Methylocaldum szegediense: one gene and its partners. The protein of the gene in region 1 interacts with the protein of each later gene in a pairwise test. Links are inferred from orthologs where the notes say so. Each region holds a gene or a part of one and is shown in the gene's direction. Other genes may lie near its edges. The genes, in order: QEN43_RS11520, ftsA and ftsZ.

Region 1 (4,007 bases):
CTCTTTGGGTAGGCCGATCCTAAGCCCTTCCAGGCTGTCGTTGAGAGAGGCGGAATAATCCGGTACTGGTCTGTCCACGCTGGTCGAATCCTTGTCATCGAACCCGGCCATGACTTGGAGCATAAGCGCGCAGTCTTCCGCCGTTCGGGCCATGGGCCCCCCCTGGTCCAGGCTGGATGCAAATGCGATCATCCCCCAGCGGGAAACCAAACCGTAGGTCGGCTTCAGACCGGTGATGCCGCAAAAGGAAGCCGGCTGTCGAATCGATCCGCCGGTATCGGTTCCAGTAGCACCGGGCACCAGTCGTGCAGCGACCGACGCCGCCGAGCCACCGGACGATCCACCCGGAACCGTCTCGGTATCCCACGGATTCTTCACAGGACCGTAATAGCTCGTTTCGTTGGAAGAACCCATGGCAAACTCATCCATGTTGAGCTTGCCGAGCATGACCGCTCCCGCCTGATTGAATCGCTCTACGACCGTCGCATCGTATGGAGCGATGAAATTGTCGAGCATCTTCGAACCGCAGCTCGTCTTCACACCTTTGGTGCAAAAAATATCTTTCTGGGCGATGGGAACGCCGGTCAAAGCGCCAGCAGCGCCTCGTGCAATCGCGGCATCGGCGGCCCGGGCCTGCTCAAGCGCCTGCTCTTCGGTAACGGTAATAAAGCAGTTGAGTTGCGGATTGTGCTGCCGGATACGCGCCAGCAAAGCCTGCGTCAGCTCTAGGCTGCTGAATTCTTTATTCTTGAGGCCGGCGGCAAGTTCGGCGATGGTTTTATCGTGCATGAAGATGGTTCCGAAATCGAAAATACGTGTGGAATGGGCGAAGCTCTCCGGCCACACCCGTTATCGCCGTCATTCGATAACCTTGGGAACAAGATAAAGCCCTGCTTCCACCAAGGGTGCGCAGCTCTGGAACAACTCCCGTTGGTCGGTTTCGGTAACGACATCCGGCCGTAAGCGCTGAGCCTGATCGAGAGGGTGGGCCATCGGAGCGACCTCGGAAGTGTCCACGGCATTCATTTCCTCGACGAAATCCAATATACCGGTCAGATCTCGAGCATAAGCGGCCGCTTTGTCCGCGTCGATGGCAAGCCGGGCGAGCCAGGCAATTTCATAAACTTGGTCAATACTTAAGGACATATTTGCATCCAATGTTTCTTTCAATCATATAATACCCGATATCCGGCTTTTGTCGCCCCGGCCCACCCGTTGTAAAATTACGGCATTTATAAGGACTATATGCCTATGTTCTTCAGACACCTCCGAGGATTCTTCTCGAACGACTTGTCCATTGACCTTGGCACCGCAAACACCTTGATCTACATTCGTGGCCAAGGCATTGTGGTAAACGAGCCATCGGTGGTGGCTATCCGCGAGGATCGCGCCCGAGGCCAAAAATCGATCGCGGCGGTTGGCTCGGCCGCAAAATCGATGTTGGGACGAACACCCGGCAACATCACCGCTATCCGCCCTCTCAAAGACGGTGTGATCGCCGATTTCACCGTCACGGAAAAGATGCTTCAGTACTTCATCCATAAAGTACACAAAAACAAGCTTTTCCGACCGAGCCCTCGAGTGCTGATCTGCGTGCCGTGCGGCTCCACCCAGGTCGAACGGCGTGCCATAAAGGAATCCGCGGCGGGAGCGGGTGCGAGGGAAGTTTATCTCATCGAAGAACCCATGGCGGCGGCCATCGGCGCCGGTCTACCCGTACACGAGGCGCGCGGTTCGATGGTCCTGGACATCGGCGGCGGTACGTCCGAGGTTGCGGTCATTTCGCTGAACGGCATCGTCTACTCCGCTTCTGTACGCATTGGAGGCGACCGCATGGACGAAGCCATCATGAATTATGTGCGCCGCAATTACGGTACCTTGATCGGAGAATCCACGGCCGAACGAATCAAGTATGAAATTGGTACCGCCTATCCGGGCAGCGAAATCAAAGAAATCGAAGTCAAAGGCCGCAATCTGGCTGAGGGTGTACCACGCAGTTTCGTCTTGAATAGCAACGAAATCCTCGAGGCACTTCAGGAACCTTTACAGGGGATCATAGGCGCGGTAAAGGTGGCGTTGGAACAGACTCCACCGGAACTGGGCGCGGACGTCGCGGATAGAGGCATCGTTTTGACCGGCGGAGGCGCCTTGCTTAAGGATATGGACCGCCTGATCGCCGAAGAAACCGGACTCCCCGTCTTTATAGCCGAAGATCCCATGACATGTGTCGCTCGAGGAGGTGGGCGAGTACTGGAACTGCTGGACGAAATCGGCGCGGCAGCGTTCTCACTTGAGTGAAGCCGGCGGACGCCGGCTTGCGTCGCTTTAAGAGGATTGGGATATCAAACGGCTGTTCTCGCGAGGCTATTCACTCAATATCCGTCTGCTGCTATGTTCGGCGGCCGCTTTGGTGTTGCTCGCAGCAGAACAACACGGCATCCTTCCGGGCGCTCGAACGCCTTTCGCGTCAGCGACCTATCCCTTGCAGCAAGTCGTCAGCTCGCCGGTGCGCTTCGGACAGCGCGTCATAGAATCCATATCCACGTATGCGAACCTCGTAGCGGAAAACCAAAAGCTGAAGGAGGAGCAACTTGTCCTCAAGACCAAACTGCTGAAGTTCGCGGCATTGGAACAAGAGAACATCCGGCTGCGGGGACTTTTGGATACCTCCTTCAAGGTCGGCGAACAGGTATCGATCGCCGAACTCCTATCCGTCAATTTGGTTCCGTACGAACATATCGTCGTGGTGAACAAAGGTGCCCGATTCGGGGTTCATGTCGGCCAACCCGTGTTCGATGCGAACGGGGTTGTGGGACAGGTCCTGCGGGTCACGCCATTCAGCGCAGAAGTGATGCTGATTACCGACCCGAACCATGCCATTCCGGTGCAAGTCAACCGGAATGGTCTACGTACCCTGGCGCTTGGCACCGGGCAGATCGATCGCCTGGCATTACCTTATCTTTCTAGCAATGCCGATATCCAGGTCGGTGATCTCCTGGTAACTTCTGGCCTCGGTGGGGTTTTTCCTCATGGCTACCCGGTAGCCACCGTGACAGAAGTTGCGCCACAGAAGACAGCATTCGCAAAAATCTCCGCTGCGCCCGTTGCTCAGCTCGACCGAAACCGTGAACTCTTGTTGGTATGGAGCGATTCACGACCCGTCCCACGCATCTCGGTCGATCAAGAACAACGCCCAAACGCTTTGCCCACGAATGGCAGCCGTTAAATCGTCGTCCGCCGGACTGATAGTGGTACCGCTAAGTCTGGTGGTTGCCATGGCTTTGCGGATTCTCCCCTTGCCGCGCGAGTTGTTCGTATTCAACCCCGATTGGACCGCCTTGTTTCTGATTTATTGGACGATCGCGATACCTGACCGTGTAGGGGTGGGAACCGCCTGGCTCACCGGGCTTTTCGTCGACACCTTGACCGGGCGCATGCTAGGCCAACACGCGCTGGCTTATTCCCTCATCGCCTATATTAGCCTGCGACTTTATCGTCGATTGCGTCTTTACCCGCTCCCCCAGCAATCGCTCTGGATACTTCTCCTTTTGTTGATTAGCCAGTCTCTGGTCCTCTGGACACAAAACATCAAGAACATGAATGTTTTGAATTGGGTGTATTGGCTGCCGTCTTTTACAGGCGCGCTCGCGTGGCCAGCCGTCTTAACGATTCTACGGCGGGTCAGACGCCGCTTCAGCATTTTTTAATCATCCGGCCATGTGGTAAGGGGTCGCCATGAGCCGTCCTTTCGACCTCAACGAGAAGTTTTACGAGAACCGGCTGTTTCTCAACCGCATTGCCGCCAGCGTACTGTTCATACTACTGGCCACAACAGGGCTCGTCATCCGCCTGATCTATTTGCAGGTTATGGGACACGAGCACTACTCCACTTTGTCGCGAGACAACCAGGTCAAGATCTCTCCTTTGGCGCCTTCCCGCGGGCTGATTTTCGACCGAAACGGCGAAGTTCTAGCCGACAATACGGCGACTTATAGCCTGGAAATCAT
Region 2 (4,166 bases), 1.4 Mb from region 1 along the record:
GGCGAAACGGAACGCATCGCAGCCCATTAATTTGCCGAGTTGTGGTTCAGTGTTCCGGAACCCGCAAGGTGATTACGCGGCGCGTCTCATCGAAGCCTGCGGGTTAAAGGGGTATCGTATCGGAGGCGCTTATGTTTCCGAGAAGCATGCCAATTTCATTATCAACTCCGGCGCGGCCACGGCAGCGGATATCGAGGCACTGATATTGCTCATCCAGGCAAGGGTAGAAGAGAAATTTGGGCAGCGCTTGGTTCCGGAGGTTCGGATCGTAGGCGAAAGATCGCGAGGAGAGAGTGAATGAACAAGCGAATCCAGAATCCGGCCGAATTCGGACGTGTCGCCGTATTGATGGGTGGAGCCGCCGCCGAGCGCGAAATTTCCTTGAAGAGCGGTCAAGCGGTACTGGCAGCTTTGTTGAATAACAACATTGATGCTGTAGGTATCGACGTTGGGGAAAACCCGATCGAGCCGCTTCTCGGACAAGGTTTCGATCGCGTGTTCAACATCATCCATGGCCGTGGCGGTGAAGACGGTGTCCTACAGGGCGCATTGGAAGCCTTAGGATTGCCCTATACCGGCAGTGGAGTGCTGGCTTCTGCCCTGAGCATGGACAAGCTCAGGACTAAGCTGTGCTGGCTCGGAGCCGGGTTGCCGACGCCACGCTGGATGAAGCTTCGGGGTCCCGAGGACGCGGATCGGTGCGCGGATTTCCTGGGGTTCCCGGTGATTGTGAAACCCGCTCAGGAGGGATCCAGCATCGGTATGGGGCGGGCCGAAAACAAGAATGAACTGTTAGAAGCGTGGGAACGCGCTTCACACTATAATTGCGCGGTTTTTGCCGAGACTTGGATCGTCGGTCAGGAATATACCGCGAGCATACTCGATGGCGAGGCCTTACCGCTGATTCGCTTGGAAACGCCGCGTGCCTTTTACGATTTCGATGCCAAATACCGCGCTGAGACGACTCGCTATCATTGCCCCACTGGACTTCCGCTCGAAAAGGAGACGGCGCTTCAGCAACTGGCTTTGCAAGCTTGCGACACACTGGGTGTTACCGGCTGGGCTCGGGTGGACTTTCTGGTCGATCAAAATGATCAGCCGTGGTTGATCGAAGTCAATACGGTCCCCGGCATGACCGATCACAGTTTGGTTCCGATGGCGGCCAGGGCGGCCGGCTTGTCGTTCGAGGAATTGACTTGGCGGATATTGGAAACGAGTTTTCGGCGCGGCGGAGAGGGCGATGCCGCGGTCTAGAAAATTGCCCGTCAGGGTGTCGTACTTCTTGGGGCTTTCGGCTCTTTGCACATTTGCGGCGATCAGCAACGATTTCAGCGCGCTCAAAGGGCTTATGCCTATACGTTATGTGCGTGTCGAGGGCGAGATCCGAAATCTCGATGTGGAGGCGTTCGAAAGGACGCTGCTGCCGTTGACCCAAGTCGGATATCTTCAAGTCAATTTGCGTGGCATAGAAGATGCCGCGAAATCATTTCCCTGGTTGGATCGCGTGCAGGTGACGCGGCTTTGGCCCGATACCCTGGTGTTGAAAATCGTTGAGCAAAAACCGGTTGCCCGAACCCACGACGGCAGTTTGATCAATGATCGCGGAACGCGGTTTTCGCCTGGAAACATTCAAGCGTACGCAAGCTTGCCTATGCTCGACGGTCCGCCAGGGCAGGAGAAGCAGCTTTTGAACACGCTTTATCGATTGAACAGAACGTTGAAACAGAAAGGGATGCGGGTCGATGCTCTCAGGCTTACGGGGCGGAGGGCGTGGAGCGCTCGTCTGACGAGCGGCATGGAGATCGAGTTCGGAAAGCAGGATCCCGTCCGTGCTTTGGAGCGCCTTTTGGGCCTGTTGCCGCGCCTGGGCGAGGCGCGTACTGCGGCGCTCCAGAAAGTGGACTTGCGCTACCCGAACGGATTCGCAGTGATTTTCCGGCCGCAATCCGGAGCGGATCAGGTTTCCCTGATGCGGTCGGACCGCTTGGAGCGAAGCCGAATTCGGAGCAGGGCGTATTCCTGACTTGAATTGAGAAAAGATTCATCCAATGGCTAGAAAATCAGATCGAAATCTCATCGTCGGTTTGGACATCGGCACCTCCAAGGTCGCTTGCATTGTCGGCGAGCTGAACGAAGACGGTGAAATTGAGGTGGTGGGCATCGGAACGCACCCGTCCCGTGGCTTAAAAAAAGGGGTGGTGGTCAATCTAGAGACTACGGTGCAATCGATCCAGCGGGCCGTCGAGGAAGCCGAACTGATGGCGGGTTGCCGGATTCAGTCGGTCTATGCGGGGATCGCGGGTAGCCATATCAACAGCATGAATTCGCACGGCATCGTTGCCATCAAGGATAAGGAAGTCACTCAGAGCGACGTGGATCGCGTGATCGATTCGGCGCGCGCGGTGGCCATTCCGGCGGATCAGAAGATCCTTCACATTCTGCCGCAGGAGTTTGTCATCGATCGTCAGGAAGGGATCAAGGAGCCCGTCGGCATGTCCGGGATCCGTCTCGAAGCCCGTGTGCATATCGTTACCGGGGCGGTCAGTGCGGCACAAAACATCGTCAAGTGCATTCGACGCTGTGGTCTCGAAGTCGAAGACATCATTCTGGAACAGCTCGCGTCTTGTACAGCTGTGTTGACAGAGGACGAGAAGGAGCTCGGGGTTTGCTTGGTGGATATCGGCGGCGGCACAACCGACGTCGCGGTATTCACCGACGGAGCGATTCGCCATACGGCCGTCATTCCCATTGCCGGCGATCAGGTGACGAACGATATTGCAGTCGCGCTTAGAACGCCAACCCAGTTTGCCGAAGAAATCAAGATCAAACACGCCTGTGCGTTAACCCAATTGGCCAAGCTGGAGGACACGATCGAGGTACCCAGCATCGGCGATAGACCGGCGCGCCAGATTTCCCGCCTGAATCTCGCTGAAATTGTCGAGCCGCGTTACGAGGAGTTGCTGTTGCTAGTGCAGCAGGAACTGCGCCGGAGCGGTTTCGAGGATTTGATCGCGGCCGGGATCGTGCTGAGCGGTGGTAGCGCCAAGGTCGAGGGATTAGTCGAGTTAGCGGAAGAAATTTTTCACATGCCGGTACGCTTGGGTTTGCCGCAATACGTCACCGGTCTGACCGATGTGATTCGCAATCCGATTTATGCGACCGGCGTCGGATTGCTTTTGTTCGGCAATCAGCACCAGGCGCTGGCAGGGAGATACATGCCTTTGGGAACCGGCATCAGAGGGTTGTTGGCAAGGATGAAAAATTGGTTCACGGGGAATTTTTAGGATTGAAAATTCGAGTGGAAGTGAGTTTAAAACGGGGTGGAAACAATGCAATTCGAATTAGTGGATTCTTATAGCCAAAATGCGGTAATCAAGGTTATCGGGGTCGGTGGTGGTGGCGGAAACGCCGTAAATCATATGGTCAACAGCCATGTCGAAGGGGTCGAATTCATATGCGCCAATACCGATGCGCAAGCATTAAAGAGTATTAAGGCAAAATCGGTGATTCAATTGGGAAATGCGCTGACCAAAGGATTAGGGGCGGGAGCGAACCCGGAAATCGGTCGGCAGGCGGCATTGGACGACCGCGATCGCATCATGGAAGTTCTGGAAGGAGCCGACATGGTTTTCATTACGGCCGGTATGGGGGGCGGAACCGGGACGGGAGCGGCGCCTGTGATTGCCGAGATTGCCAAGGAGGCCGGTATTCTTACGGTTGCTGTTGTAACCAAACCGTTTCCATTCGAGGGTAAGAAACGCCGCAGCGTGGCCGAAAAGGGCATTGAGGAACTCGGGCAGTTCGTCGATTCGCTGATTACGATTCCGAACGAGAAGCTTCTGACGGTGTTGGGTAAAGACGTCAGTCTGATCAACGCATTTGCCGCAGCGAACGACGTTTTGCTTGGCGCTGTGCAGGGCATTGCCGATCTCATCACCCGCCCAGGGCTCATCAACGTGGATTTTGCCGACGTGCGTACGGTAATGTCCGAGATGGGGATGGCCATGATGGGTACTGGCGTCGGGACAGGCGAACACCGCGCGCGCCAGGCTGCGGAAAAGGCCATCGCCAGCCCCTTGCTCGAAGACATTAATCTGCAAGGTGCGCGCGGCGTTCTGGTCAATGTGACCGCATGCCAGACGCTCTCCATAGGCGAATTCAACGAA
Region 3 (4,047 bases), 1.4 Mb from region 1 along the record:
ACCGGGGCGGTCAGTGCGGCACAAAACATCGTCAAGTGCATTCGACGCTGTGGTCTCGAAGTCGAAGACATCATTCTGGAACAGCTCGCGTCTTGTACAGCTGTGTTGACAGAGGACGAGAAGGAGCTCGGGGTTTGCTTGGTGGATATCGGCGGCGGCACAACCGACGTCGCGGTATTCACCGACGGAGCGATTCGCCATACGGCCGTCATTCCCATTGCCGGCGATCAGGTGACGAACGATATTGCAGTCGCGCTTAGAACGCCAACCCAGTTTGCCGAAGAAATCAAGATCAAACACGCCTGTGCGTTAACCCAATTGGCCAAGCTGGAGGACACGATCGAGGTACCCAGCATCGGCGATAGACCGGCGCGCCAGATTTCCCGCCTGAATCTCGCTGAAATTGTCGAGCCGCGTTACGAGGAGTTGCTGTTGCTAGTGCAGCAGGAACTGCGCCGGAGCGGTTTCGAGGATTTGATCGCGGCCGGGATCGTGCTGAGCGGTGGTAGCGCCAAGGTCGAGGGATTAGTCGAGTTAGCGGAAGAAATTTTTCACATGCCGGTACGCTTGGGTTTGCCGCAATACGTCACCGGTCTGACCGATGTGATTCGCAATCCGATTTATGCGACCGGCGTCGGATTGCTTTTGTTCGGCAATCAGCACCAGGCGCTGGCAGGGAGATACATGCCTTTGGGAACCGGCATCAGAGGGTTGTTGGCAAGGATGAAAAATTGGTTCACGGGGAATTTTTAGGATTGAAAATTCGAGTGGAAGTGAGTTTAAAACGGGGTGGAAACAATGCAATTCGAATTAGTGGATTCTTATAGCCAAAATGCGGTAATCAAGGTTATCGGGGTCGGTGGTGGTGGCGGAAACGCCGTAAATCATATGGTCAACAGCCATGTCGAAGGGGTCGAATTCATATGCGCCAATACCGATGCGCAAGCATTAAAGAGTATTAAGGCAAAATCGGTGATTCAATTGGGAAATGCGCTGACCAAAGGATTAGGGGCGGGAGCGAACCCGGAAATCGGTCGGCAGGCGGCATTGGACGACCGCGATCGCATCATGGAAGTTCTGGAAGGAGCCGACATGGTTTTCATTACGGCCGGTATGGGGGGCGGAACCGGGACGGGAGCGGCGCCTGTGATTGCCGAGATTGCCAAGGAGGCCGGTATTCTTACGGTTGCTGTTGTAACCAAACCGTTTCCATTCGAGGGTAAGAAACGCCGCAGCGTGGCCGAAAAGGGCATTGAGGAACTCGGGCAGTTCGTCGATTCGCTGATTACGATTCCGAACGAGAAGCTTCTGACGGTGTTGGGTAAAGACGTCAGTCTGATCAACGCATTTGCCGCAGCGAACGACGTTTTGCTTGGCGCTGTGCAGGGCATTGCCGATCTCATCACCCGCCCAGGGCTCATCAACGTGGATTTTGCCGACGTGCGTACGGTAATGTCCGAGATGGGGATGGCCATGATGGGTACTGGCGTCGGGACAGGCGAACACCGCGCGCGCCAGGCTGCGGAAAAGGCCATCGCCAGCCCCTTGCTCGAAGACATTAATCTGCAAGGTGCGCGCGGCGTTCTGGTCAATGTGACCGCATGCCAGACGCTCTCCATAGGCGAATTCAACGAAGTGGGCGACGCGATAAGAGACTTCGCTTCGGATGATGCGATCGTCGTGATCGGTACCGCCATCGATCCGGAGTTGGATGACGAAGTGAGGGTTACAGTGGTTGCTACGGGTTTGAGCAACCAGCGCCAGACCAACGAGGCGCCGATCAAATTGGTGCATAAGCACACCGGTGAAATCGATTATGACCAGTTACAGCGTCCGACGGTAATCCGCAAGCAACCCAAGCACGATGTACGCGCGGAGACGAAGAAAGATATGGACCTTGATTATTTGGATATCCCGGCATTTTTGCGGCGCCAAGCCGACTGAAGAAGTTAGTGGGGACGTTTCGGTCCGCCCCGTCGCTCCTTTCTGCCCTGCAGGTTGTCCCGCCTAAGCAGCTTGACTATGCAGGGCTGTATGAAGGATTTTTGGGGGATAATTAGAACAAGACAGGTGAATCGAATGATCAGGCAAAGAACACTTAAAAATGTCATCAGAGGTACCGGCGTCGGGCTGCACACCGGGGAGAAGGTTTATTTGACCCTTCGTCCAGCTGCTCCGAACGTTGGTATCGTATTCCGCCGCGTGGATTTGCCTGAACCCGTCATAATCGAGGCGAGACCGGAAAATGTCGGCGAAACCACCCTGTCAACGACCCTTGTCAAGGGTGATGTGAAAATTTCCACCGTCGAGCACCTCTTGTCTGCCTTCGCGGGGCTGGGCATCGACAATGCCTACGTCGATGTCAGTGCCCCGGAAGTCCCCATCATGGATGGTAGCGCAGGGCCGTTTGTATTTCTCATTCAATCGGCCGGCGTCCAGGAACAAAACGCACCGAAGCGCTTCATCAGGATCAAACGCAAACTGAAGGTCGAAGACGGCGACAAATGGGCTAGTTTTGAACCATACGAAGGCTTTAAAGTCACTTTCACGATCGACTTCGAGCACCCCGCGTTTCGCAAGGAGGTACAGACAGCCAGCATCGACTTTTCTTCTACGTCTTTCGTGAAGGAAGTGAGCCGCGCGAGAACCTTCGGTTTCATGCGCGATATCGAAGCCCTGCGCAAACGGCGATTGGCCTTGGGCGGCAGCATGGATAACGCTATCGTGGTGGATAATTATCGTGTTTTGAACGAAGATGGTTTGCGTTGCGCGGATGAATTTGTGAAACACAAGATTTTGGATGCGATTGGAGACCTTTATCTTTTGGGGCACAGCCTTATCGGTTCGTTTACCGGCCATAAATCCGGGCACGGTCTGAACAATCGCTTGCTTATGGAGTTGCTCAAGCAGAAAGATGCTTGGGAATTGGTGACTTACATGGAAGATGACGTGTTGCCGATTTATTTCATGAGAGCAGCCCAGGCCGCCGGTTGATTCACGTTTAGTTCCGAGCCTTTTCTGGGCTCTATGATCAATCGAAACCGAATCCTAAACGGAACTGTGGCAGCGAGGCCGATGTCGAATTATCCGCCGCACCGCTCGTTTCCCGAGCAATCCTAATTCCCTGGGGCTGGGGAGCTTATCATCGGCGTGTTATTCGCCCTAAAACGGCATTTTGGTCAAAAATTTCTTCCTTGTTTCACGAGCGTAAGGTGAGCGCGCAGATTCGGCTTCTCCGGCATAGTTCGTTGACCGGGCGAGTCCGGGCCTGTCATGGCACCAGCCGCCGTTTTGGTTCAATCGATTTCTTGGGACGGCGAGTTCCTTAGCGTAAGCACCGTTTGGCTCAGCCGTAATAGCGCGTCCTTGAGTTCCCCAGACGGCGATGACAATGCGCAATCTTTCAAGAGTTTGGCCACGAATCCAGGCGACGAGACGCCGATAGGTTTGCGCCGCGGCTTTGTAGTGACGGGAAAAGTGTTACGGGTTACCAAGTCCTGAAACCGATGGCCGGTCGACTGTTGGACCGTGGATAAGAGGTGCGGTGCGTAGAATCGAATTTGTGCGGCCCAAGCCGGCGAGTCTACGTAGAGAATCAGCCGGTCCGGCTTTATGACGCAATCTATGCAATGGTCGGCGAGAAACTTCGGCAGTGCCTTTCTGGCTGCATCGAGTATCTGACGGTGCTTTTCGATCTGAGCGCGGATCAGTTGAAGCGCGGCCCCTTGGCAGAGCCCCGCAACGGGTTCGGGGCGGTGCATTTTAGACTTCAATCCGGTGACGGCCCGGTGGTTTGCCGAATCGAACCCACCTTTGCTGAGGGCTCTTTCCTTCGACTCCTGATAAAGCTCGATGAGACTCTGAACTCATTATAAATACTGTGGATTTGCGGTATCATCGTTTGATTGTTTATTCGTTTGGACTCGGAATTAAACCGCAATGCTTGGCAAGCTGGTAAAAAAAATCGTTGGCAGTCGCAACGAAAGAATCATCAATAGAAAACGCAAACTCGTCAAGAAGATCAATGCCCTGGAACCGCAGTTCCAG

What was found.
Region 2: the proteins of QEN43_RS11520 (region 1) and ftsA interact in binary tests that used the Escherichia coli proteins (3 or more experiments, as listed by UniProt). The link is inferred for Methylocaldum szegediense from one-to-one orthologs.
Region 3: the proteins of QEN43_RS11520 (region 1) and ftsZ interact in binary tests that used the Escherichia coli proteins (3 or more experiments, as listed by UniProt). The link is inferred for Methylocaldum szegediense from one-to-one orthologs.

What each region holds. Positions count from the first base shown.
Region 1 is NZ_OX458333.1:2,718,251-2,722,257, forward strand. The notes cover bases 444-3,274. They hold QEN43_RS11520 (rod shape-determining protein), read left to right. Parts: upstream 444-1,251; coding sequence 1,252-2,298; downstream 2,299-3,274. Other genes in these bases: gatA (Asp-tRNA(Asn)/Glu-tRNA(Gln) amidotransferase subunit GatA), read right to left, coding at 444-789; gatC (Asp-tRNA(Asn)/Glu-tRNA(Gln) amidotransferase subunit GatC), read right to left, coding at 859-1,146; mreC (rod shape-determining protein MreC), read left to right, coding at 2,351-3,226; mreD (rod shape-determining protein MreD), read left to right, coding at 3,213-3,274. Outside these bases: more of gatA, read right to left, coding at 1-443; more of mreD, read left to right, coding at 3,275-3,707; mrdA (penicillin-binding protein 2), read left to right, coding at 3,736-4,007. UniProt on the Escherichia coli protein: Forms membrane-associated dynamic filaments that are essential for cell shape determination. Acts by regulating cell wall synthesis and cell elongation, and thus cell shape.
Region 2 is NZ_OX458333.1:4,113,791-4,117,956, forward strand. Bases 1,177-4,166 are described here. They hold ftsA (cell division protein FtsA), read left to right. Parts: upstream 1,177-2,048; coding sequence 2,049-3,284; downstream 3,285-4,166. Other genes in these bases: QEN43_RS17865 (D-alanine--D-alanine ligase), read left to right, coding at 1,177-1,254; QEN43_RS17870 (cell division protein FtsQ/DivIB), read left to right, coding at 1,241-2,023; ftsZ (cell division protein FtsZ), read left to right, coding at 3,330-4,166. Outside these bases: murB (UDP-N-acetylmuramate dehydrogenase), read left to right, coding at 1-301; more of QEN43_RS17865, read left to right, coding at 298-1,176. UniProt on the Escherichia coli protein: Essential cell division protein that assists in the assembly of the Z ring. May serve as the principal membrane anchor for the Z ring.
Region 3 is NZ_OX458333.1:4,116,322-4,120,368, forward strand. What follows is about bases 1-2,871. They hold ftsZ (cell division protein FtsZ), read left to right. Parts: upstream 1-798; coding sequence 799-1,944; downstream 1,945-2,871. Other genes in these bases: ftsA (cell division protein FtsA), read left to right, coding at 1-753; lpxC (UDP-3-O-acyl-N-acetylglucosamine deacetylase), read left to right, coding at 2,080-2,871. Outside these bases: more of lpxC, read left to right, coding at 2,872-2,994; QEN43_RS17890 (DciA family protein), read right to left, coding at 3,297-3,761; preprotein translocase subunit SecA, read left to right, coding at 3,940-4,047. UniProt on the Escherichia coli protein: Essential cell division protein that forms a contractile ring structure (Z ring) at the future cell division site. The regulation of the ring assembly controls the timing and the location of cell division.